Regions from separate parts of the Pantoea sp. Lij88 genome, predicted to be linked through region 1. Evidence: predicted binding sites of a transcription regulator. Region 1 holds the regulator's gene; each other region holds the start of a gene.

Evidence for each region. The regulator LexA, encoded in region 1, represses DNA repair genes until DNA is damaged. The targets are predictions, from matches to a motif close to TNCTGTATGTACATACAGNA.
Region 2: a site for LexA is predicted at 4,234-4,253, ahead of sulA (SOS-induced cell division inhibitor SulA). Genes of this name have one in related genera too.
Region 3: a site for LexA is predicted at 1,298-1,317, ahead of PU624_RS11525 (DinI-like family protein). Genes of this name have one in related genera too.
Region 4: a site for LexA is predicted at 3,468-3,487, ahead of mutH (DNA mismatch repair endonuclease MutH). Genes of this name have one in related genera too.

The regions. Positions count from the first base shown of each region.
Region 1 covers NZ_CP118269.1:3,707,613-3,713,026, reverse strand. Annotated here, with positions in the region: gene plsB (glycerol-3-phosphate 1-O-acyltransferase PlsB) at 1-2,258, opposite strand, end outside; gene PU624_RS21225 (diacylglycerol kinase) at 2,387-2,755, shown strand; gene lexA (transcriptional repressor LexA) at 2,861-3,475, shown strand; gene dinF (MATE family efflux transporter DinF) at 3,574-4,896, shown strand; gene PU624_RS21210 (CsbD family protein) at 5,062-5,274, shown strand; gene zur (zinc uptake transcriptional repressor Zur) at 5,361-5,414, opposite strand, start outside.
Region 2 covers NZ_CP118269.1:2,604,575-2,609,988, reverse strand. Annotated here, with positions in the region: gene PU624_RS16065 (AAA family ATPase) at 1-1,685, opposite strand, end outside; gene matP (macrodomain Ter protein MatP) at 1,739-2,206, shown strand; gene ompA (porin OmpA) at 2,302-3,372, opposite strand; gene sulA (SOS-induced cell division inhibitor SulA) at 3,723-4,214, opposite strand; gene PU624_RS16045 (TfoX/Sxy family DNA transformation protein) at 4,425-5,054, shown strand; gene yccS (YccS family putative transporter) at 5,051-5,414, opposite strand, start outside.
Region 3 covers NZ_CP118269.1:1,672,208-1,677,621, forward strand. Annotated here, with positions in the region: gene PU624_RS11510 (hypothetical protein) at 1-236, shown strand, start outside; gene PU624_RS11515 (hypothetical protein) at 223-564, shown strand; gene PU624_RS11520 (hypothetical protein) at 715-981, shown strand; gene PU624_RS11525 (DinI-like family protein) at 1,020-1,259, opposite strand; gene iraP (anti-adapter protein IraP) at 1,435-1,734, shown strand; gene PU624_RS11535 (DUF6388 family protein) at 1,834-2,157, opposite strand; gene yedD (lipoprotein YedD) at 2,401-2,874, shown strand; gene amyA (alpha-amylase) at 2,979-4,460, opposite strand; gene fliT (flagella biosynthesis regulatory protein FliT) at 4,562-4,927, opposite strand; gene fliS (flagellar export chaperone FliS) at 4,927-5,331, opposite strand; gene fliD (flagellar filament capping protein FliD) at 5,340-5,414, opposite strand, start outside.
Region 4 covers NZ_CP118269.1:796,178-801,591, reverse strand. Annotated here, with positions in the region: gene lgt (prolipoprotein diacylglyceryl transferase) at 1-113, opposite strand, end outside; gene ptsP (phosphoenolpyruvate--protein phosphotransferase) at 248-2,494, opposite strand; gene rppH (RNA pyrophosphohydrolase) at 2,507-3,034, opposite strand; gene mutH (DNA mismatch repair endonuclease MutH) at 3,719-4,396, shown strand; gene PU624_RS07675 (TerC family protein) at 4,496-5,206, shown strand; gene PU624_RS07670 (YgdI/YgdR family lipoprotein) at 5,325-5,414, shown strand, end outside.

The sequences.
Region 1 (5,414 bases):
TCGAAGAACTCCGGCGCGTTGATCCCGTGCAGTACCGACAGACGCTGTGCCAGCGTCCGGCTCTCTTTCTCCAGCGTGCCACGGTTAATCGTCGGCTTGGCGCTGAGAATAGAGAAGGTAATGGCATAACGCTGCAGCGTTTCGCGTACACCGGCAGCCAGCAGCTGCAGCGTGCGATAGCGCGCGGCGGTAAAGCGCAACTCCCCGGCTTCGAAGGTAATCAGGCCCTGACGCGCCAGCTCCTGACTCACGTCAGTCAGCAGTTGTGGCAGCTCATCGGTCTGCCAGCGCAGGAACAGTTCACTCTTCAGCATTGGATAGATCAGGCTTACCTGACGCAGCAGTTCTGCTTCGGTCAGCGTCTGATGCTGCTGAACAATGGCGGCAATCAGCGACGGCATCACCAGCATGTGATGAATGTTGTTGCGATAGTAGGTCATCAGCACTGCCTGCTCACGCGGCAGAATGATGATGTCGCCAATGCTGTCCTTTTCACTCTCAAACTTATTCATACCCAGGGCATGATCCAGCAGCGCTTCCGCGGAGAGATCGGGTACGGTCGCGTTTGGCGAGTAAGGCACATTGCGCAGCAGCTGGGTATAGCACTCCAGCTGTTCAATCAGCTGTTCACGGGTTAGTGAGCGCTGACGTGACGCCAGCAGCGCCGTGACACAGAGGTTCATGGCGTTGGCCGCGCCCGCTTCATTAATACGCACCATCAGACTGGCCGCGATATCATTGACGGTCGGCGTTAACCAGCTCGGACGCTGCGGCTCAATCGGATCGATCGCATCGCGCCATTCCGGTACCCGTTTGTTGAGATAGTTGACCAGCGGCAGCGGCTCGCCAAAGTTAACGTAACCCTGACCGAGATTGCGCAGCTTGCGTAAGCCACGCACCATCTGCATGAAGCCCTCTTTCTCTTTTGCCGCACCGCGCAGTTCTTTGGCGTACGTACCCACTTCCATCACATGCTCATAGCCAATGTAGATGGGTACCAGCGTGATCGGACGATTACCGCCGCGCAGCATCGCCTGCAGCGTCATGGCTAAGGTGCCGGTTTTAGGGTCCAGCAGGCGACCGGTACGTGAACGGCCTCCTTCGACAAAGTACTCAACTGAATAGCCGCGGGTGAACAGCTCGCCGAGATATTCGCGGAACACCGTGGCGTAGAGCTTATTGCCTTTAAAGGTACGACGAATAAAGAAGGCGCCCAGACGACGGAAAATCGGGCCGGCTGGCCAGAAGTTGAGATTGATACCGGCTGCAATGTGCGGCGGCACCAGACCCTGATGATAGAGCACATAGGAGAGCAGCAGATAATCCATGTGGCTGCGATGGCAGGGCACATAGACAATCTCGTGGCCATCCTGCGCCAGCTGACGAACCTTTTCGCCGCCATTGACGTTGATGCCCTGATAGAGACGACTCCAGAGCCAGCCCATCACACGGTCGGTGACGCGAATGGCTTCGTAGGAAAAGTTTGCAGCGATCTCCTCCATCATCTCGACGGCGTTCTGCTGCGCTTTCTCATGGGAGATTTTTTTGCTGCGTGCTTCATCTTCAACGGCTTTTTCAATCGCTTTGGATTGCAGCAGACGATTAAACAGATCCTGACGCGCCGGTAAACGCGGGCCAATTGCCGCCAGTCGCTGACGGGCAAAATGGATGCGTGCCACACGAGCCAGCTTCTGAGCAATCGACTTATCCGTACCGTGTTCCGTGGCCATGCGGCGCAATGAGACGGTCGGCGAGAAGCGGACGAAACTGTCGCGTCCATGCCAGATCACGGCAAAGAACTTCTGCACGCCGTTCAGCAACCGCAGATGTGGCGTGGGTTCGCCCTGAACTTCACGTCCTGGTGCGCGGCCAAACATCACGGTGACCGGCAGCATTTGAATATCGAGCTTAGGGTTATTGCGATGCAGGTCCAGGTAATCGTGAAAGATTTTTACCGATTCCACGCTGGGCACAAAATAGGGGAAGACGCGCGGGCCATCATGGATAAATACGTGGCGCGGCAGCAGTGAACCATCAATCTCCAGCGGAGAAAGCGGGTCGGGCAGATGATGCCGCAGACACTGTGCGCGTAAAGTCAGTAAGTCGGCCTTCGAATCGTAAGGCAAAACATACATAATAGGTCGGGTCGGATCCAGACCATGTTCAGACACGGGATCGGCCGGAATGGCCTTACTTTTTACCAAAAACGACAGTGGTAAATTAAGCAATTTGTAATAGAGTTTACGCCAACCTGACATAGACAACATGAAGCCTCTTGTTAGCAAAGCGCCGCAAGCATAGCAGAAAGTGCAGCGAAGATCTGTGGTGGTGCCAATTGCACGCAGCCCAGACATTGACGTCAATCCGATGAAAGGGTTCCCACATCATGGCAAATAATGCCACCGGACTTATCAGAATAGTAAAAGCCGCAGGTTACTCATGGCAGGGACTGCGCGCCGCCTGGCAACATGAAGCGGCGTTTCGCCAGGAAGCACTGGCTGCGCTGGCCGCTATTATTATCGCGTGCTGGCTGGATGTCGATGTGATCTCCCGCATCCTGATGATTGGGGCGGTGGTGCTGGTGGTCATTGTCGAAATCCTCAATAGTGCCATTGAAGCGGTGGTTGACCGCATCGGTCAGGAGCACCATCCCCTGGCGGGCCGGGCAAAAGACATGGGCTCGGCGGCGGTACTGATCAGCATCATACTGGCCCTGTTTGTCTGGGTCGCGCTGCTCTGGACACATTTGCGATAAGCCTTCCATAACGCGCCTGAGGGCGCGTTTTCCCTGACAATCGGTTTCCATTTCGCCAATACCTGTATATACTCACAGCGACTGTATAAACAACCAGGGGGCGGGATGAAAGCATTAACCAGCAGGCAGCAGCAGGTCTATGACCTGATTCGCGACCATATTTCTTCAACAGGCATGCCGCCTACGCGTGCAGAGATTGCCGCGCAGCTGGGCTTCCGTTCGCCAAATGCGGCAGAAGAGCATCTGAAAGCGCTGGCGCGTAAAGGCGTCATCGAGATCGTTTCCGGTGCATCGCGCGGCATTCGTCTGTTAATGGAAGAAGAGGTTTCAGAAGGGCTACCGCTGATTGGCCGGGTTGCTGCCGGTGAGCCGATCATGGCGCAGGAACATATCGAAACCCACTACAAAGTGGATCCGGGCCTGTTCAAGCCGTCTGCCGATTTCCTGCTGCGCGTCAGCGGAATGTCGATGAAAGATATCGGGATTATGGATGGCGACCTGCTCGCGGTACATAAAACCCAGGATGTGCGCAACGGCCAGGTTGTGGTTGCCCGCATTGATGATGAAGTGACCGTTAAACGCTGGAAAAAGCAGGGTGCTATCGTGCATCTTCTGCCGGAAAACAGCGATTTCGACCCGATTGTTGTCGATACCCGTGCACAGTCGCTGACCATTGAAGGTCTGGCAGTGGGCGTGGTGCGCAACGGCGAGTGGCTCTGATTCTGAGGGCTGCGTGCATTCGCCTTTTCTGATGCTATTCTGTCTGCCCTAATTTTGTCGCCTGCTTAACGGCAGCGACACTGAGCACGGAACGGCGAATGCGCTTTATCACGGCAACGGATAAAAATCTCTGGCGGCTTGCGCTGCCGATGATCCTTTCAAATATCACCGTTCCTTTACTGGGAGTGGTCGATACTGCAGTTATTGGTCATCTCGACAGCCCTGTCTATCTTGGCGGGGTTGCGGTCGGGACCACAGTGACCAGCTTCCTCTTTATGCTGCTGCTTTTCCTTCGAATGAGTACCACTGGCCTTACGGCGCAGGCATTTGGTGCGGGCGATAAAGCCGCTCTGGCACGCGCGCTGACGCAGCCGCTGATTATTGCGCTGCTGGCAGGTGTACTGTTCATCGCTTTGCGTTATCCGATTATTCAGCTGGCGACCCATCTGGTTGGCGGCAATCCTGATGTACTGGAACAGGCGGCGCTGTTTATTCAGATTCGCTGGCTCAGTGCGCCTGCCACCCTGGCAAACCTGGTCATACTGGGCTGGCTGCTGGGCGTGCAGTATGCACGCGCGCCGGTGATCCTGCTGGTGGTGGGCAATCTGGTGAACATCGTGCTCGATCTCTGGCTGGTGATGGGGCTGCACTGGGGTGTCGCGGGGGCGGCAACCGCCACGGCGCTGGCGGAGTACATCACGCTGATCGTCGGCGGCATCATGGTCTGGCGGGTGTTAAAGCTACGCGGTATTTCGCTAAGCCTGCTGAAGCAGAGCTGGCGCGGTGACAGCGGACGGCTGCTGCGACTGAACCGTGACATCATGCTGCGCTCTCTGATGCTGCAGCTCTGTTTCGCCTCCCTGACCGTGCTGGGCGCGCGACTGGGTCCGGACGTGGTGGCGGTTAACGCGGTGTTGCTGATGTTCATTACCTTCACGGCCTACGCGCTGGATGGCTTTGCCTACGCGGTTGAAGCGTTTGCCGGCGAAGCGCACGGCGCAAAAAATGGCAGCAAACTAATGCTGGTCTGGCACTCTGCCTGTCGGCAGGCGGTGGTGGTGGCGCTGTTCTTCTCACTGGTCTATGCCATTTTTGGCCCGCAGATCGTTACTTTGCTGACCTCTCTTGAGTCACTCCAGCAGACAGCTGACCGCTACCTGGTCTGGCAGGTCATCATGCCGCTGATCGGCGTCTGGTGTTATCTGCTGGATGGGATGTTCATCGGCGCGACGCGCGGACGCGAAATGCGTAACAGCATGGTTGTGGCGGCGGCCGGCTACTTTCTGACGCTGCTCAGCGTACCGGTGCTGGGTAACCACGGCCTGTGGCTGGCGGTGACGGTTTTCCTGGCGCTGCGCGGCCTGTCTCTGTGGTTCATCTGGCGTAAGCACTGGCGTCAGAACAGCTGGTTTGACGCCTGATTCTGCGGGGCTGACTCAGAGTGATACAGATTATTCCGTATTATTCCACGGTTATTAAATTGGCTACTACAATTAACTTTAAGCAGCGCAGTTAACCAGCGCTTTATATCGTTATTTTGTTAAGTAGCAAGATAATCATTAAACCCCGAGGATTGAAGGTCTGCCATGAATAAAGACGAAGCGAGCGGCAACTGGAAGCAGTTCAAAGGTAAAATGAAAGAGAAATGGGGCAAGCTGACCGACGATGATATGCAGGTTATCGAAGGTAAACGCGATCAGCTGGTCGGCAAAATCCAGGAACGTTACGGCTATGCGAAAGATGAAGCAGAGCGCGAAGTGACGGACTGGGAAGGCAAGAACAAAGATCACCGCTGGTAATCAGGTACCCTGATAATCAGCTGAATGCCTTCCGGTGCGCCCGCATCGGAACGGTACAGGGATGGAGCAGCACAAGGATGTGCAGATTACCCGCGTTTCCCCCGCTTTTTTCCCTCATCCTGATGATCGTGTTCGCAGTT
Region 2 (5,414 bases), 1.1 Mb from region 1:
ATATGGAAACGCCCCTGCTCAACTGCACTGACAACCGCCTGGTTCAGACTGAGATGACGCACATTGCAGGCGGGAATAATCACACCCTGCTGGCCCGTCAGTTCACGCTGATGGCAGATATCAAAGAAGCCTTCGATCTTCTCATTCAGCCCGCCCACCGGTTGAACGTTGCCGAACTGATCGACCGAGCCGGTTACCGCAATCTGCTGATTAATCGGCTGATTAGCCAGGGCGCTGATTAAGGCACACAGTTCAGCCAGCGAGGCGCTGTCACCATCCACCTCGGAATAAGATTGCTCAAATACCATTGAGGCCGAGAAGGGCAGTTGCTGATCGAGTTCCAGCTCTGCGGTCAGGTAAGCCTGCATAATCATCATGCCTTTGGCATGGATATTACCGCCCAGCTCCGCTTTGCGCTCAATATCCATGAACTCACCATCACCGGGATGAACCACGCAGCTGATGCGCGACGGATCGCCCCAGGCGCGGGGATGGCCAGGATATTCCACAACCGACAGACCATTAATCTGACCGACCACTTCACCTTCAGTTTCTATCAGAATCTGTCGCAGCAGGATCTCGTCACGCATCCGCTCATTGAGATAGTTCTCGCGCCACAGGCGAGCTTCCAGCGCATCACGCAGCGCTTCAGCATTGAGTTCATCGCCCATCAGAGCTGACTCGCGCATCTGACGCTGCAGCCAGCGGGGACAGAGTGGCAGGGTATCCTGATCGCCGCTGTAGCGGACGCCTTCTTTGATCAGCTCTGGCCAGAAGTCCTCTTCCGGCAGAGGCAGGCCTGCCTGTTGTGCCAGTTCAGCGTTCCAGCGACACCAGGCGAGCATGTCATCTTCATCCAGAATCTGAATGTTCTCTTCAAATTCAGTATAGATGGCCATTTCGTGCGCTTCAGGATCGAGCTCCTGAAAATCTGCCAGCGCTTCACGGTCGCCACACAGGACCAGGTTAAGGCTGAGTGGCAGGGGAGGAATGGAGACAGGTAGCGGGCGGCGTTCATCCTGAGATGTCCACTCAACATAGCCCTGCTCAATACACTTTTTCAGGCGCAGCCAGAGAATCGGCTGTGTCATCAGGCTGCGCAGTGACAGGACCAGCGTGCCGCCATTGGCGCGATGAATCAGGCCCGGCTCCAGCTGGATGCGATCTTTATACTGACGCACGCAGCCAAACAGCTGCTCCATCTCAGTCCATTCAGCAAAGTGAATGCCACCCTGACTGGTGAACGGTCGTTGAGGATCGGAAGGGGGCTGAAGCGTGACGTTGTCAGCCATGATATGGTAATCACCGCCGTACAAAGTGGTACTGTCTGCCATGACCCGCTGTGCGGCCTGGACAATGAATGTCAGATAGTCGCGATTCTCCTGGCTACGAACCAGCAGTAACGGGAAACCTTGCGTCTGGTGGTGTAAGTGCGCCAGTGCATTCAGCAACCGGGGCTGTACCGTTGCCAGAGCATCAGTTTCTTCATCAGCAATTCGGGAGAAAACGGATTGGTATTGCGCGCTATCCGGCTGTAAGGTCTGCCACGTAAGTTGGGTGCTGGTCAAAATAATCGCATTTGTCTGTATTAAGAAAAGCGAGATTATACAGGATTCACCCTTGTTAAGCACTGCAGACTTCCTGTTGAAGATGTGACGATGACAGCATGTTTTTCGTTGCTGCATCCGGGAAAAAAGCTGTTATTCTTAGTTCGTTACGTGATCACGATGAGATTCCGATGAAATACCAGCAACTCGAAAATCTTGAATGTGGATGGAAGTGGAAATACCTGGTGAAAAAACATCGGGAAGGTGAACTGATCACGCGTCACCTTGAATTAAGTGCGGCGCAGGCGGCAGTCGATAAGCTGCTGGCGATGGAAAATAATCCGGCGACGGTAAATGAATGGATTGCAGAACATATTCATTCCGATCTGGATAACCGTCTGAAGCAGACCATCCGCGCCCGGCGGAAACGCCATTTCAATGCTGAACATCAGCATACCCGCAAAAAATCAATCGACCTGGAATATCTGGTCTGGCAGCGACTGGCTGGTCTGGCACAGCGGCGCGGTTGCACGCTCTCTGAAACGATTGTTCAGCTGATAGAAGATGCAGAACGCAAAGAAAAATATGCCACGCAGATGTCGAGTCTGAAGCAGGATTTGCAGGCCATTCTGGGTAAGTCGGGTTCAGAAAGCGAATAACCGGGTAGAGCAATCAGCGTCTGCGAAATTCAAATCGGTTTTATTACCGGCATAAAAAAACCCCGCCTTAGCGGGGTTTTTTATAACGTATAAACTTAAGCCTGTGGCTGAGTTACAACGTCTTTGATGCCTTTAACATCGATTTCTACGCGACGGTCCGGAGACAGGCAGTCGATCAGGGCATTACGGCCTTTCACGCTGTCACAGGTGTTGCCGGTAACTGGGTTAGATTTACCCATGCCACGTGCAGAGATCTTGTTAGAAGGGATACCTTTAGATACCAGGTAATCTACGACTGACTGAGCACGTTTCTCAGACAGTTTCTGGTTGTACTGCTCTGAACCGATGCGATCGGTGAAGCCCAGTACGACAACGGAACCATCTTTAGGATCCATTGAGCTCAGCTGGCTGTACAGCTGATCCAGAGCCTGCTGGCCTTCTGGCTTCAGGGTAGATTTGTTGAAGGTGAACAGAACGTCAGACTTCAGAGTGAAACGCTTGGTTTCAACAACTGGAGCTGGTGCTGGAGCCGGCGCTGGAGCCGGAGCTGCGACATCATCCTGACCGAAGCGGTAAGAAACGCCTACGCTCAGCATGCCGTTGTCTGGACGCGTACCAACGGTCTGTGCATCACCGATGTTGTTAACCCACTGGTAATCCAGACGGGTAGCCCAGTTTTTGGTCAGCGCATATTCAACACCAACAGCAGCCAGCGGAGAAACGCCGGTGTCGTGGTCGCTGATGCGGCCAGTAGTTGGGTTAGTCTGCGTTGCATCTGCACGCCATACCATGCCGCCCAGACGAGTATACACGTCCAGATCGTCATTGATTGGGTAGCTCAGTTTAGCAGCCAGCTGTACGCCCTGTGCTTTGAATGCGCCGTTAGTCACATTGCCTTTGTTAGGCATGCGGCCCAGCCAGTCATAGCCCATCTCGAAGCCCAGGTATGGGTTTGCCTGATAACCAACGAACGCACCTGCGCCCAGCTGGCTTTCATGAGTTGGACCGTCATTGTTCTCGTAACCGTTACCGTAGTAACCAGTGTCGTGATACTGAGACCAGCCCAGTTTAGCACCGGTGTACCAGGTGTTATCTTTCGGAGCGGCCTGCGCTACGGTAGCGAAGCCAGCCAGTGCCACTGCAATTGCGATAGCTGTCTTTTTCATTTTGCGCCTCGTTATCATCCAAATAGGCAATGAGCAAAAAGGTTGCTCTTGGTTTAAATCCTTCGCCGGGTCAAAACGCTCGCTTATGACTCTACCGCAAAAAACGGAGGTTATTGAGCACCCTGGCGAGCTAAAGTCTACAACGAGATTGGAAACTTACAAGTATGATGTGAGGCACTTCTGTAAAGAAACAGCGATTTATACATAATTTCTAACAATTAGAGTGGTCGTATTGTCGCGGTAAAAAGGCCGAAAAACCCGCTAAACCATTGTCACAGCTCGAACTAACAGAATCAGTGGTTTAGCGGCGACAGATTAGAAAAATAGCCTGGGAAACTTCTTATTTTTACTTAATGAAACAAATCCGACTGAATTTTTATGGAACTTTGCGGTCTGAGAGGCGCTTCCGATGTTCCGCTTGCCCGTAAAATTAAGCCAAGCGCTTCACCCTCAGCTGCCGCATTTTCGAGTTGACGTCGCTCATCTTCATCCAAATCGTACGGAATCCATGCGAGAACAACACTGTAATTTCCTGTACGCAACGCTTTAACCATCGCTTCAACGGCATTCAGACGTTCAGAATCCGCTATATGCATACTTTTATCCAGTGGTAATCCCGATTCCTGCAGCCAGGTGCGATTCAGTTTATACGCCGGTGTTAACCACAGCTGCCAGCGGGACTGCTGACTCAGTTGCTGCAATAACGGCAACAGCATCATCTGCATCATACCGGGCTGCTCGCTGTAACGTAACTCAGTAATTCCACCACCCTGCGAGGCCGGAACGGAAGAGGACGCATAATGATGAGCATAGCGTGCATTATTAGGATGTTGTGTTCGCATAAGTTAATCACCAGCAGTGGACTGTATGAATATACAGTACTGTCATCCTGGATAAAGATCAACCCAAATTTCTGAAAACGCCTCGCAAAAACGCGACAAGATTAGTTGAAGCACTATTTATTCATTGAACCCGCTGACGCTTTTTTCTATCTTCTAATTACCTGATACCCAAGGTAATTTACGAGAAATTTCTTACATGGAGGTGGTGCAATGAAAAAGGTGAATCCGGTCGTAGAGCGCTCCAGAGCCCAGCTGGCCCCGCTGGGAACCATAGAGTCCCGCACCCAGTTTGGGGGATATGCGCTGGCTGTTGAAAGTGTGGTTTTTGCCTTGATAAATAAAGATGAACTCTACCTGCGCGCCAGTGAACCTTTGCGGGAATACATTACCGATCGGCCGCTGCAACCCCTGATCTTTCGCAAGAGGGGCAAACTGGTAAGCCTTAATTATTTTCGGGTCGATGAAACATTATGGCGTGATCCTGACCATCTGCTGGCGCTCTCAGCCGCTTCTTTAGAAACGGCGCAGCTGGAGTTACAGGACAGACAATCCTCTCCGCGACTGAAAGATCTGCCGAATCTCAGCGTACGCATGGAGATGATGCTGTACGAGGCGGGTATTATGACCGTCAATCATCTCTATCAGATGGGGGCCAAACAGTGCTGGCTGAAGCTGAAAGCGATCAACCAGCACGTGGGGTTTCAGACTCTGCTGGCGCTGCAGGGGGCGATCACGGGCCACCATGCCGCCGCGCTGCCGCTGGCCATCCGGGTGGAGCTGAACGCGTGGTTTCAGCGCACACTTTTATCAAATCCCGACCTGCGAAGCGGCGAAGGCTAATCAGTGATTAGCGTGCGACGCAGGCGAGCCACATCAGGCATTAAGGCCACCAGCAGACCGAGTTGCTGGAGCACCAGCGGCGCACGCGTATCCGCATCTGCAGCCAGCTGGCTGATTCGCTGAGCCAGCTGCTGGCGCATCGTCTCAACATGCTCATCGCTGACCACATCCGTCTGGAGCACATCCTCAACGTAGCAAACCGTATCATCCAGCAAGGCCAGCAGTTCCGGCGCGGTAATTTTATCGCGGTGGGCACCCAGCGCAGAAATGTAACTCAGGAAAGAGTGATTGGAGCAAAGCAGCTGAAAAGCCGATTCACGTAGTTTCTGGCTGGTGCGGCTTTCACTGCTCATATTTGAA
Region 3 (5,414 bases), 1.9 Mb from region 1:
AGGTGGTGTTGCTGAAAGAGAGCAACCAGATGATGCGGGAGGAAAATGATGAACTGCGCGAACGGCACGACAGGAATCTGCGGCGTATCTCGACACTAGAAACCGATCTTCGGTTAATCAGAAACGCGGTGGGCATTTTACTGGCTATGACCGAAACCGATCACAACGATAAATTTCGTAATGAGATTGATCGGCTTATCTCAACTCTGGAGGATCGCAGCGATGGCAACGATTAACAGCACCAAGGCACCTATGTCATATCGACGCAAAGTTATCCTCGGCTGCATTCTGCTGAGCTGTTCGATGATTTGCATCCTGATGACGATTATTTTTCTTTACGTGAGTAACACCGCAAACCGGCGGGTCGAGGAGATTCGTGCGGATTATCGCGTGATAGCCGCGCGGCGTGATGACAGAGTGGAACTGCTGACCGATCAGGTTTCAGCGTTGCAGCGTAAGCTCGATGTGATACCGGATCGCGTCGCCGAAAAGACGGTCACCAAAGTTAAAGAGGTCGTCATTGTCAGTGAGGCGCCTGAAGCAAAACCGGCTCAGAAACCATAACTTCCGATTATTCTTAGTGCGGCTTCGCTATTATCGACTAGTTTTAAATCTCCGGGCGACATTTGTATCTGAATGCAGGCCCGCTGATTGGCCGGTTGATGAACCGCTAAGCCTAATCACTTTGGATAACTGACCAGAAGGAAATTTAGCATGAGCGATTCAACAGAAACCAAGACCAAAACTGATTATCTGCGTGACGTGACTTCTCAGCTAAAAGAGATGCGCCACTATGCGCAGACCAACACCGAAACCCTTTCCAGCCATTGGTTAGCGTTTGATGCCGGTGAGTATAAAGATAAGACCAACGCCGACCGGATCGATGCGTTGCTGAACAAGCAGGGTAAACTGCTGGAAGACCTGGATGCCGCTATTCAGGACATCGAGATTGAAATTAATCACAGCGAGCAGGAGAGCTAAGTCATCTCCCGCTAACTGATGCGGTGGCCGTTAAGGGATTAATCGGCCACCAGCCACATTTCCGCTTCGTCGAACATCTCTTCAACAATCCGCGCAACTGTCGCTTTATCGTTCTTACTCAAATCCGTATCAATCGCGTTACGCTCCATCGGCTTGACCTTAACTTCGATGTCAGGGAACACCCGATGCACCCGCTTTTCCAGCTCCTCACGAATCATCTCGCGAGCACCCGGTAAACCGGCAACGTTGCGCTTGTCATAAATCAACTCAACAAACATGATGGCAATCCATTCAGGGCAAAATCGCTGACATATAATACTGTAAATAAAAACAGTAGCAAGGCAGTGCGCCCTATTTCGCGAAAAATTTTATGTCGCGTAAACCGCGATCTTCGACTAGCAAAATACGCACGCATCGCGACATAATGACGGCTTACTTTTCAGGAGGTCCGCGATGCGACAACTGGTAATTGATATTCTGCTAAAACTGGCAAAGATGGACGTCGATGCAAAAGAATTGACGGCGCAGCTTGAAGCGCAGTCCCTGCTGGTTGCAGCGCTGCTGGTGCAGGCGAAACAGGACAACTCGCTGACCATTTCAGAAACGGTACAGGATGCCATTATTACCGCTTCGCAATCCTCGACCGAGTTTCTGCAGTCTGATGTTGACCTGCTGCTGACGCACATTAATCGTCTGCTCGCCGTCGCAAGTTATGTAGAAGTGAAAGGCAAAGCCACGGAAGAGAGAGAGTAGGGCCGGAGAAAATTCGCCTCTGGAGATTGAAGCCCGGCAACATCTCCAGAGGCAGTGCAGGCACACTGTGGGTGCCAGACATCTTCAGCGCAGCACTGATTACAGCTCGTTTTTAATGCAAAATTCTTCCCAGCTCATCCCCAGTGACTCAGCATGAGACTTGAGATAGGTCTCGATCGCTTCAGCCGCCACCGCTTTATCCGGCTCAGCCAGCTGAATAGAGAAAATCATCCCATCCAGATTCTTCTGACGCAAAAAGGCCGCATAGATGCGTTCGGCATGCCATTCGCGCAGCTGTCGCAGTGACAGATTAGCGGCACGGGCATCGCTCTCGGTTAATTCATCCAGTGCAGACTGAAAGTCGGGATGCGCGGTAAAAAACATCTCGCGTGCCTGGGCATAGTAGGCTTCTGGCGTTTTCATATTCATATTCCTGAAAGTCTGTTGCAGCGCGCCAGTGTAGCGGGTTGTCTCCCGCTTGTCAGGCGTGGCAGAGAACCCCATCCGCCAGCGATTTGCCGGTAAAAACGCTGACTCCTGACCTTGCTGCCGGTGAAATTGCGCTGTAATCACAGGCTGCGTCGTGTTTGAACACCCAGATATCTTGCGTAACGCGGTGGAAAAATTATAACGTAGCCGCCATTGACGTGATCTTAGGGATTAAACATGAAAAAGTGGATGCTGATTGCCGCGATGGCACTGAGTGGCTGTGCGCAAATCAACGATTATGAAAACGCGGTGCAGACGCCGGCGCCCGCTGATCTGCAGGGAACCTGGCAAACTGTCGGCCCACAGAGCAGCCTGATCAACGACAAGGCGATAGCCAGCGTGATCATTAATGCGGATGGCAGCACGCTGGATTGTCGTCAGTGGATGCGGGTGATCGCGAAGCCGGGCAAACTGACGCGTCTCGACGGCGATTATGTCAATGTGACACGTCAGCTGCGGGTGATGCCGCTGGTGGTGGAGAATGGTGAACTGAGTTACGACCGGCTGACCCTGCGTAAAGTGGCGCGTCCGACCGTCGAGTGTCAGCAGGCACTGGATGAAGTGGCGAAGCAGCCAAAAGCCGCCGTGATTCAGAACATCGAACCGCAACTGCTGCGCACCCCGATTACAGAAAACAACGCGAAGTCTTAACCGCCTGTCCATAAAAAAACCGCCCCGGCCGGGCAGAGCGCACTTACGCTCTTGCCTGCCGGGGCGGTTTTCGTTTTCACGGCGTCACTAATTCTGCCACTGACTTACTCTGCAACCACCCAGACGCTGACGCTGCCACCGTTACAGGCAAATACCGCGGTGCCGTGCTCATCGGCGGTAACCGTTTCTTCACGGTTCCCCAGATGATCGCGCCAGACCTTACCGGCAAAACCTTCACCCATCGGCACGCTTTTTTCGCCCGCATCGCCGTTCGACATGATGACGACACAACCCGGCTGCGTTTCAGTGCCGCTGCGGCTGAACGCCACGCAGTTGGGATGATCGAAATAGTCGGTCTGTACGCCCCAGCCATACTGCTGGCGCGCCCGGATTAACCCTTCCAGCTCCGGGATCACCGGCATCTCAATTTTGTACGTCTCGCCGTCGCCGCCTTCATCTTCATAGGTCGCCCCGAACAGATCGGGATAGAAAATGGTAGGGACACCCTGTTCACGCAGCAGGATGAGCGCATAGGCCAGCGGTTTAAACCAGGCTTCAACCGGCGCTTCCAGCGACTGCAGCGGCTGGGTATCGTGGTTGGCCACGATGGTCACAGCATGCCACGGGTCAGCCACGACCAGCGAGTTGGCAAAAATCTGGCTCATATCGTAGGCGCTGCCTGCGGTGGAGGCCTGATGGAAGTTCATGTGCAGTGGCGCATCAAACAGCATGGTTTTGCCTTCCACCTGATGCACATACTCCTGCAGCTTCTCGGTTTCAAACGACCAGTACTCCGCGACGATAAACATCGACTCCTCAGCGACTTCCTGAATATGCTCGATCCACTCTTTGTAGAACCAGGCCGGGATATGTTTTACCGCATCCAGACGAAAGCCGGTGCAGGGTACCTGTTCCATCACCCAGCGCGCCCAGTATTTCAGCTCTTCCCTGACCGCGTTGTTGCGGAAATCGATGTTGGCGCCCATCAGATAGTCGAAGTTGCCCAGCTCGTTATCGACCTGATCGTTCCAGCCTTCGGCGGTGTAGTCATTGATGATTTTGAATACGCCGTTTTCGTCCGGATTTTCGATGTGGTCTACGCCGCTAAAGCATTTGTGGTCCCAGACAAATTTTGAATATTCTCCGGCGCGGGCCGGGAAGGTGAATTTAGTCCAGGCTTCGCATTCGACGACCTCGTCGTAAATTTCGTCGCGGTTATCCGGATTGACGCGGTTCACGCTGATCGCCTCTTTCTCATCAGCGCCCATTTTATGGTTCAGCACCACATCCAGCAGCACGCCAACGTTGTGGCTGCGAAGGGCTTCTGTCGCTGCCAGTAATTGCGTTTTGTCGCCATATTTGGTGGCAACGCCACCTTTCTGATCAAATTCCCCCAGGTCGAACAGATCGTAGCTGTCGTAACCGACAGAATAGCCACCAGAACCCCCTTTGTAACACGGTGGCAACCACGCCATGGTGATACCAATTTCGCTGAGCCAGGCCGCGCGATCGGCGACTTCCGGCCACAGTTTGCTGCCATCCGGGTAATACCAATGGAAAAACTGTAATAACGTTGGGTTTTGCATGTACCACACTCCAGGGGATGATGAAAATCAAGTATGGAGTAAGCGGCAGAAAAGAGACGCCGCGCAGAGAAATAAATCTGGCGGCGTAGCAGAGCAGGGGATCAGGAGAGGGTTTCGCGCGGTACCATGACTAAGCCGCCCTGACTGCTGTAGGCGGACATGACCGATTTCTGACGGGTGTTCTGACCCACCAGCGAGGCCAGCTCATCCATTCTCGCCTGCAGCAGACGTTTCACTTCGCATTCGTTATCCAGAATACGGCGCAGCACCGGGCGTAACTGCTCCTGCGTCTGCGACGAGGGCGATACGGCGTCTGTCGATTCAGCTAAGTTCTGCACCGCACTGACATACTCCATCTCCCTGCTGATCAATTCATCCCATTCGCCCTGTGCTGCATGACGCAGCATTCCCTGGCTGAGATCGAGTAACTGTTGGTAAACGGTAATCAGATGCGGTGCAGTAGTCATTAAACGGCGTCCTGAATCATTGAGTGAACCACTTCTTTCCACGCGTCCGCGATATTGCGCAGCAGGCCTTCGACCTCCTCGACCGCTGCAACATCATTGTGCAGGTTGGCATGCAACAGGCGACGCGTCATGTAGTTGTAAAGATCCAGCAGATTGTCTGCCAGCTCATCACCACGGTTTTCAGTCAGACCCTCTTTCAGGCCCGCTTCGATAATATTGATTGCTTTGGAAATAGAGCTGCCTTTGCCTTCAATATTGCCATCCTGCATAAACAGACGGGCGCGGATTAACGCGCTCAGTGCACCGTCGAACAGCATACCAACCAGCTGCTGCTGGGTGGCGCTCATGACGGCGCTTTCGACGCCAATTTTTGCATAGGCTTTGGTGCCTGTAGCGCTGTACATGGTCACTCCTATGATTTATTAGAACTTGAGGTATCGAACTGTTGTGTCAGATACGTACTGGTCGAGTTGAGTTTGCTGATGGC
Region 4 (5,414 bases), 1.0 Mb from region 1:
ATGGCGAAAACAAAGCCCACCAGATACATCAGACCGTACCAGTGAAGCGAAACCGGTCCGATCGAGAAGATCACCGGATCGAACTGCGGAAATGCGATATAGCCGTTATTCATCATTCACCGTCTATTTTTCAACCCTGAAAAGGGGCGTTGTCAGGCACATAAATTAAGGCTGCGCATCATAGCACAGCCGGTTTTCTGAATTGTCTTGCAAATGTAAACGCGAATAACCCGCCGGGCTTCGTGTTTTAACGACCGCCGCGAATCAAACCACCTAATCCCCTCCGCTCCATAAAGGTCGAGACCAGATGGCGAACTTCTGTGGCGGTGTGGGCATTCATGCCCTGCTCACTGAGCTTCTGCGCTTCTTCGTGATCCAGATGACGCAGCAGGTACTTCACGCGCGGTACGTTTTTACCGTTCATGCTGAGATGGTGATACCCCAGGCCGACCAGCAGTGCGACGCACATCGGATCGCCCGCCATTTCACCACACAGACATAATTCCAGATTGGCCAGGCGGGCTTCCTGTGCAATCGCATTCAGGGCACGCAGCATCGCCGGATGCAGCGAATCATAAAGGTTCGCCACACGGGTGTTGTTGCGGTCCACCGCCAGCAGATACTGTGTCAGGTCGTTGGTGCCCACCGAGATAAAATCGACCCGTGACGCCAGATGCGGGATCATAAACAGCATCGACGGCACTTCGATCATGATACCGATTCGCGGCTTCGGAATCGGGAAGCCCAGCATCTCTTCCACTTCACGTCCGGCGCGATCGATCAGCTGTCTGGCGTCGTCGATCTCATCAATATGACTGATCATCGGCAGCAGAATACTGAGGTTGCCGGAGGCGGCATTGGCACGCAGCATCGCGCGTACCTGCACCAGGAAAATTTCCGGCTGATCCAGCGTCAGGCGGATGCCGCGCCAGCCCAGGCAGGGATTCTCTTCACTGATCGGCATGTAAGGCAGCTGTTTATCTGCCCCCACATCCAGCGTTCGCAGCGTCACCGGCTTGTTGCGGAACAGCTGCAACATGCCCTGATACTGCGCCACCTGCTCCTCTTCTGAGGGGAAGCCATTCTGCAGCATAAACGGGATTTCGGTGCGGTAGAGGCCAATGCCATCCACCCAGTCGCCTACCGTCTGCTCATGCTCCGGGCTTAAACCAGCATTCAGCATCACCTGCACGCGTTCGCCACTTTTCAGCTCACCCGGCTGATCGACTAAACCTTCCGCCATTTTGCTCAGCGCGTTTTCTTCGCTGATCAGCCGCTGATACTCCTGCACCAGTACCGGCTCAGGATCGATCAGCAGTTCGCCGCGATAACCATCGACGATCAGCAGGCGTTTGTTGAGCTGATGAGGCTGGATGTCAGCGCCCATGACCGTCGGGATCCCCATCGCACGGGTCAGGATCGCCGCATGGGAGTTGGCTGCGCCGTCACGCACCACCACGCCCGCCAGCCGCTCCTGCGGCAACTCAGCTAAGGTGGTGGCGGTCAGCTCATCGGCCACCAGCACGAAGCGTTCCGGCCAGGCATTGGTGCCGACCAGGGTGTCATCGAGGTGGAACAGCAGACGCTGGCCCAGTACCCGCAGATCGCCTGCACGTTCTCGCAGGTAGTTGTCCGTCAGGCTCGCGAATTGTTCAGCAAACTTCTCGATCACCTGTTTTACCGCCCATTCGGCGACCGATCCGCGCTCGATCTCATCGAACAGATCTTTCTTCAGACGGGCATCGGTTAACAGGTGAGAGTAGAGATCGAAAATGGCCGCGCTCTCTTTCTGTGCGCTGGCGCTGAAACGTTTGCTGAAACGGCGAAATTCATTGGTTGCTTCGCTCATGGCGAGCGACAGACGCTCTCGTTCACGCTGAACATCCAGCGTTGAGGCGGCCGATACCTGATCGAGCAGAGGCTGCGTTTCATCGACCCAGCCTGGCGCCACCGCAACACCCGGTGCTGCGGCAATCGCGCGCACCCGCGTCTGGCGGAACTGACCAAACAGCTGACCCATCTGAGATTGCGACAGCAGGGCCGCCATCTGGGTAGCCAGCGTGACCAGGAATGACTCTTCGCTTTCATCAAACTGACGGTGTTCGCGCTGCTGCACGACCAGCACGCCAAGAAGCTGGCGACGGCTGATCACAGGCACGCCGAGGAAGGAGCGATAGCGCTCCTCTTTCACTGCGGGGATATATTTAAAGCTGGGGTGACTCTGGGCGTCAGCAAGGTTGATCGGTTCGGCCAGACGGCCCACTAAACCGACGATACCTTCGTCAAATGCCAGCGTTACGGTGCGGCCACGCGGTTTTTTGAGTCCGCGCGTCGCCATCAGGTAATAGCAGCGACGGTCCTGGTCGGCGAGGTAAACGGAACAGACTTCCGTATCCATCGCCAGACAGATCTCATTGACCAGGATGTCGAGTGCTTCATTGAGACGCGGCGCACTCGCCACTTTTTCTACAATTTCGCGCAACTGAGTGAGCATAAAGGGCGTGGCCTATCCTCTCTTACGTCGATGGGCAGGATTATTTCGCTGCCCCGCACTCTCCTGCATAGACATCACCACGCCAGCGAATTCCTTCATTACCCGACGATAGACGTCGCGCTTAAAGGAGACAACCTGACGCACCGGATACCAGAAACTGACCCAGCGCCAGCCGTCAAATTCCGGCGTGCTGCTGTGCTGTACATTGATATCCGCGTCATTACACATTAACTGCAGAAGAAACCACTTTTGTTTCTGGCCGATACATACCGGCTTTGTGTCCCAACGCACCAAACGTTTTGGCAACTTGTAACGCAACCAGTTGCGGGTAGAGGCAAGTATTCGAACATCTTTCCGGTGTAAGCCGACCTCTTCGAACAGTTCGCGATACATCGCCTGTTCTGCGGTTTCACCGGGATTGATGCCTCCCTGAGGAAATTGCCAGGAGTGCTGTCCAAAGCGCCTGGCCCATAACACTTGTCCCTGCCGGTTACAGATTACGATACCAACATTCGGGCGGTAGCCATCATCATCGATCACCGGACTACCTCAAAGCAAAATTTGAATGCGCTGATTGTTTCACACTCCTTACAGGCGGTAAACCACTGGATTCATGGGGGGTTCAGCCATCAAAGCCGGGATAACTCACAGAAAAAGGCAAAGTTATAAACAAAGACTGCGAAAAAGATCGATCTTATTCACGTTTTCTGTGGATAGCTTTGTGCAGAACGCGGGAGTTAACTGAATAACCTTTTCTGAGGTCACCTGCGGACCGAAAAGCGTTAACAGCTCATCACTATGATTTTTAATAGAATTAAATCGATCCCGCCCGCCATAAAAGTTTCATACATCGCGAATATTTTCGCGCCAGCTGACAATTGCTTAAAATATAAGCACACTGCTTTTTATCCACAGTTAATCGCTCAGGGTTAGGCCAGAGAGGCGAAATTATGCTCAGTTCGGGAAAAGTCAAGGCTGTAAATGGAACCAGTACCGCACGGAAACGGGGGTTATCCCATTTTTCTGTGGATAACCGGGCTGGAGATCCTGTTCATTGTTGCGGGTAAGCTGGGATAACCCTGACTGTCCGCTGAAAGTGGGAAGGCGATCCGCTAAAAAAAGCATGATCTATCATGTTATTATCGATCCCTGACGCGGTTTATTTTAGCGAAAAGATATACCCAGCCGCCACTGTACAAATTTTAATCATTGCGAGTAATCAACATGAGTTACCTGCCAGGACCACCCGAAGATGAGGCCAGCCTGCTGGCACGCGCACAGCACTTAGCCGGGCTAACACTGGAAGCGCTGGCCGCTCGCGCCGGTCTGCCCATGCCTGTGGATCTTAAGCGCGACAAAGGCTGGGTCGGCATGCTGCTGGAACTGCATCTCGGTGCCAGCGCAGGCAGCAAAGCGGAACAGGACTTTGCCCATCTGGGTATCGAACTGAAAACCATCCCGATTGATGCGCAGGGAAAACCGCTGGAAACCACCTTTGTCTGCGTCGCACCGCTGACCGGCAACAGCGGCGTCACCTGGCTCACCAGCCATGTGCGTCACAAACTGGCGCGGGTGTTGTGGATCCCGGTTGAAGGCGGGCGGGAGATTCCGCTGCGGGAACGTCGCGTCGGCGCGCCGCTGTTGTGGAGTCCGGATGCGGAAGAAGATGAAATGCTGCGTCAGGACTGGGAAGAGCTGATGGATATGATTGTGCTGGGACGCGTTGAGCAGATTACCGCACGTCATGGCGCCTGGCTGCAGATCCGCCCTAAAGCCGCCAACAGCAAAGCGCTGACAGAGGGGATAGGCGATCAGGGCCAGCCCATCATGACGCTGCCGCGCGGTTTCTATTTAAAGAAAAGCTTCACCGGGCCACTGCTGGCGCGGCATTTTCTCCTCTGAATGTCGCCACTCGCGCTGAGATGTCGCAATTATGTGGGAGATCGGTGAATTGAATGCGTATAATCGCCGTTTACTTTTCGTTTAGGATTGAATGTCGGTATGTTTGAGTGGATTTCTGATCCCAACGCCTGGCTGGCGCTGGGCACCCTGACCATCCTTGAGGTGGTGCTGGGTATTGATAACATCATTTTCCTGTCGCTGGTGGTCGCTAAACTGCCAAAGCACCAGCAAGCCAGCGCACGTCGCATTGGTCTGATGGGCGCGATGCTGATGCGTCTTGGCCTGCTGGCCTCAATCGCGTGGGTTGCCCGTCTGACTAACCCGCTGTTTACGCTGATGGATCATGCCTTTTCGGCGCGCGATCTGATCCTGCTTTTTGGTGGACTGTTCCTGCTGTGGAAATCGAGCATGGAGATCCATGAAACGATCGAAGGCAGCGAAGGCGAACATAACACCCGCGTCCATTCGTTCCTCGGCGCGATTGTGCAGATCATGATGCTCGACATTATTTTCAGTCTGGACTCCGTGATCACCGCGATCGGCCTCTCCGATCATCTGTTCATTATGATGGCAGCCGTCGTGATTGCCGTCCTGATGATGATGTTCGCCGCACGCGCGATTGGTGAATTTGTTGAACGCCATCCGTCGGTGAAAATGCTGGCGCTCTCTTTCCTGATTCTGGTCGGTTTTACCCTGATTCTGGAGAGTTTTGCGGTCCATGTACCAAAAGGTTACATTTATTTTGCGATGTTCTTCTCGATGGCCGTTGAGTGTCTTAACCTGATGCGCAGTAAGAAAAAGCACGCCTGATAAAGTCAAGGGCGAGCCTGCTCGCCCGGTTACTTTCAGATTTCTGCGATTAACCCTGCCGGCAAAACCATTTATTACTACACTGTTTGCACTTGACCATTTGCGAGGATAAGGCGTGATGAAAGGGTTGGCAGGAGTAGCACTGGTAATGGTAACCGCCGCATTCTTAAGTGGATGCAGTTCTGATTATGTCATGGCGACCAAAGAT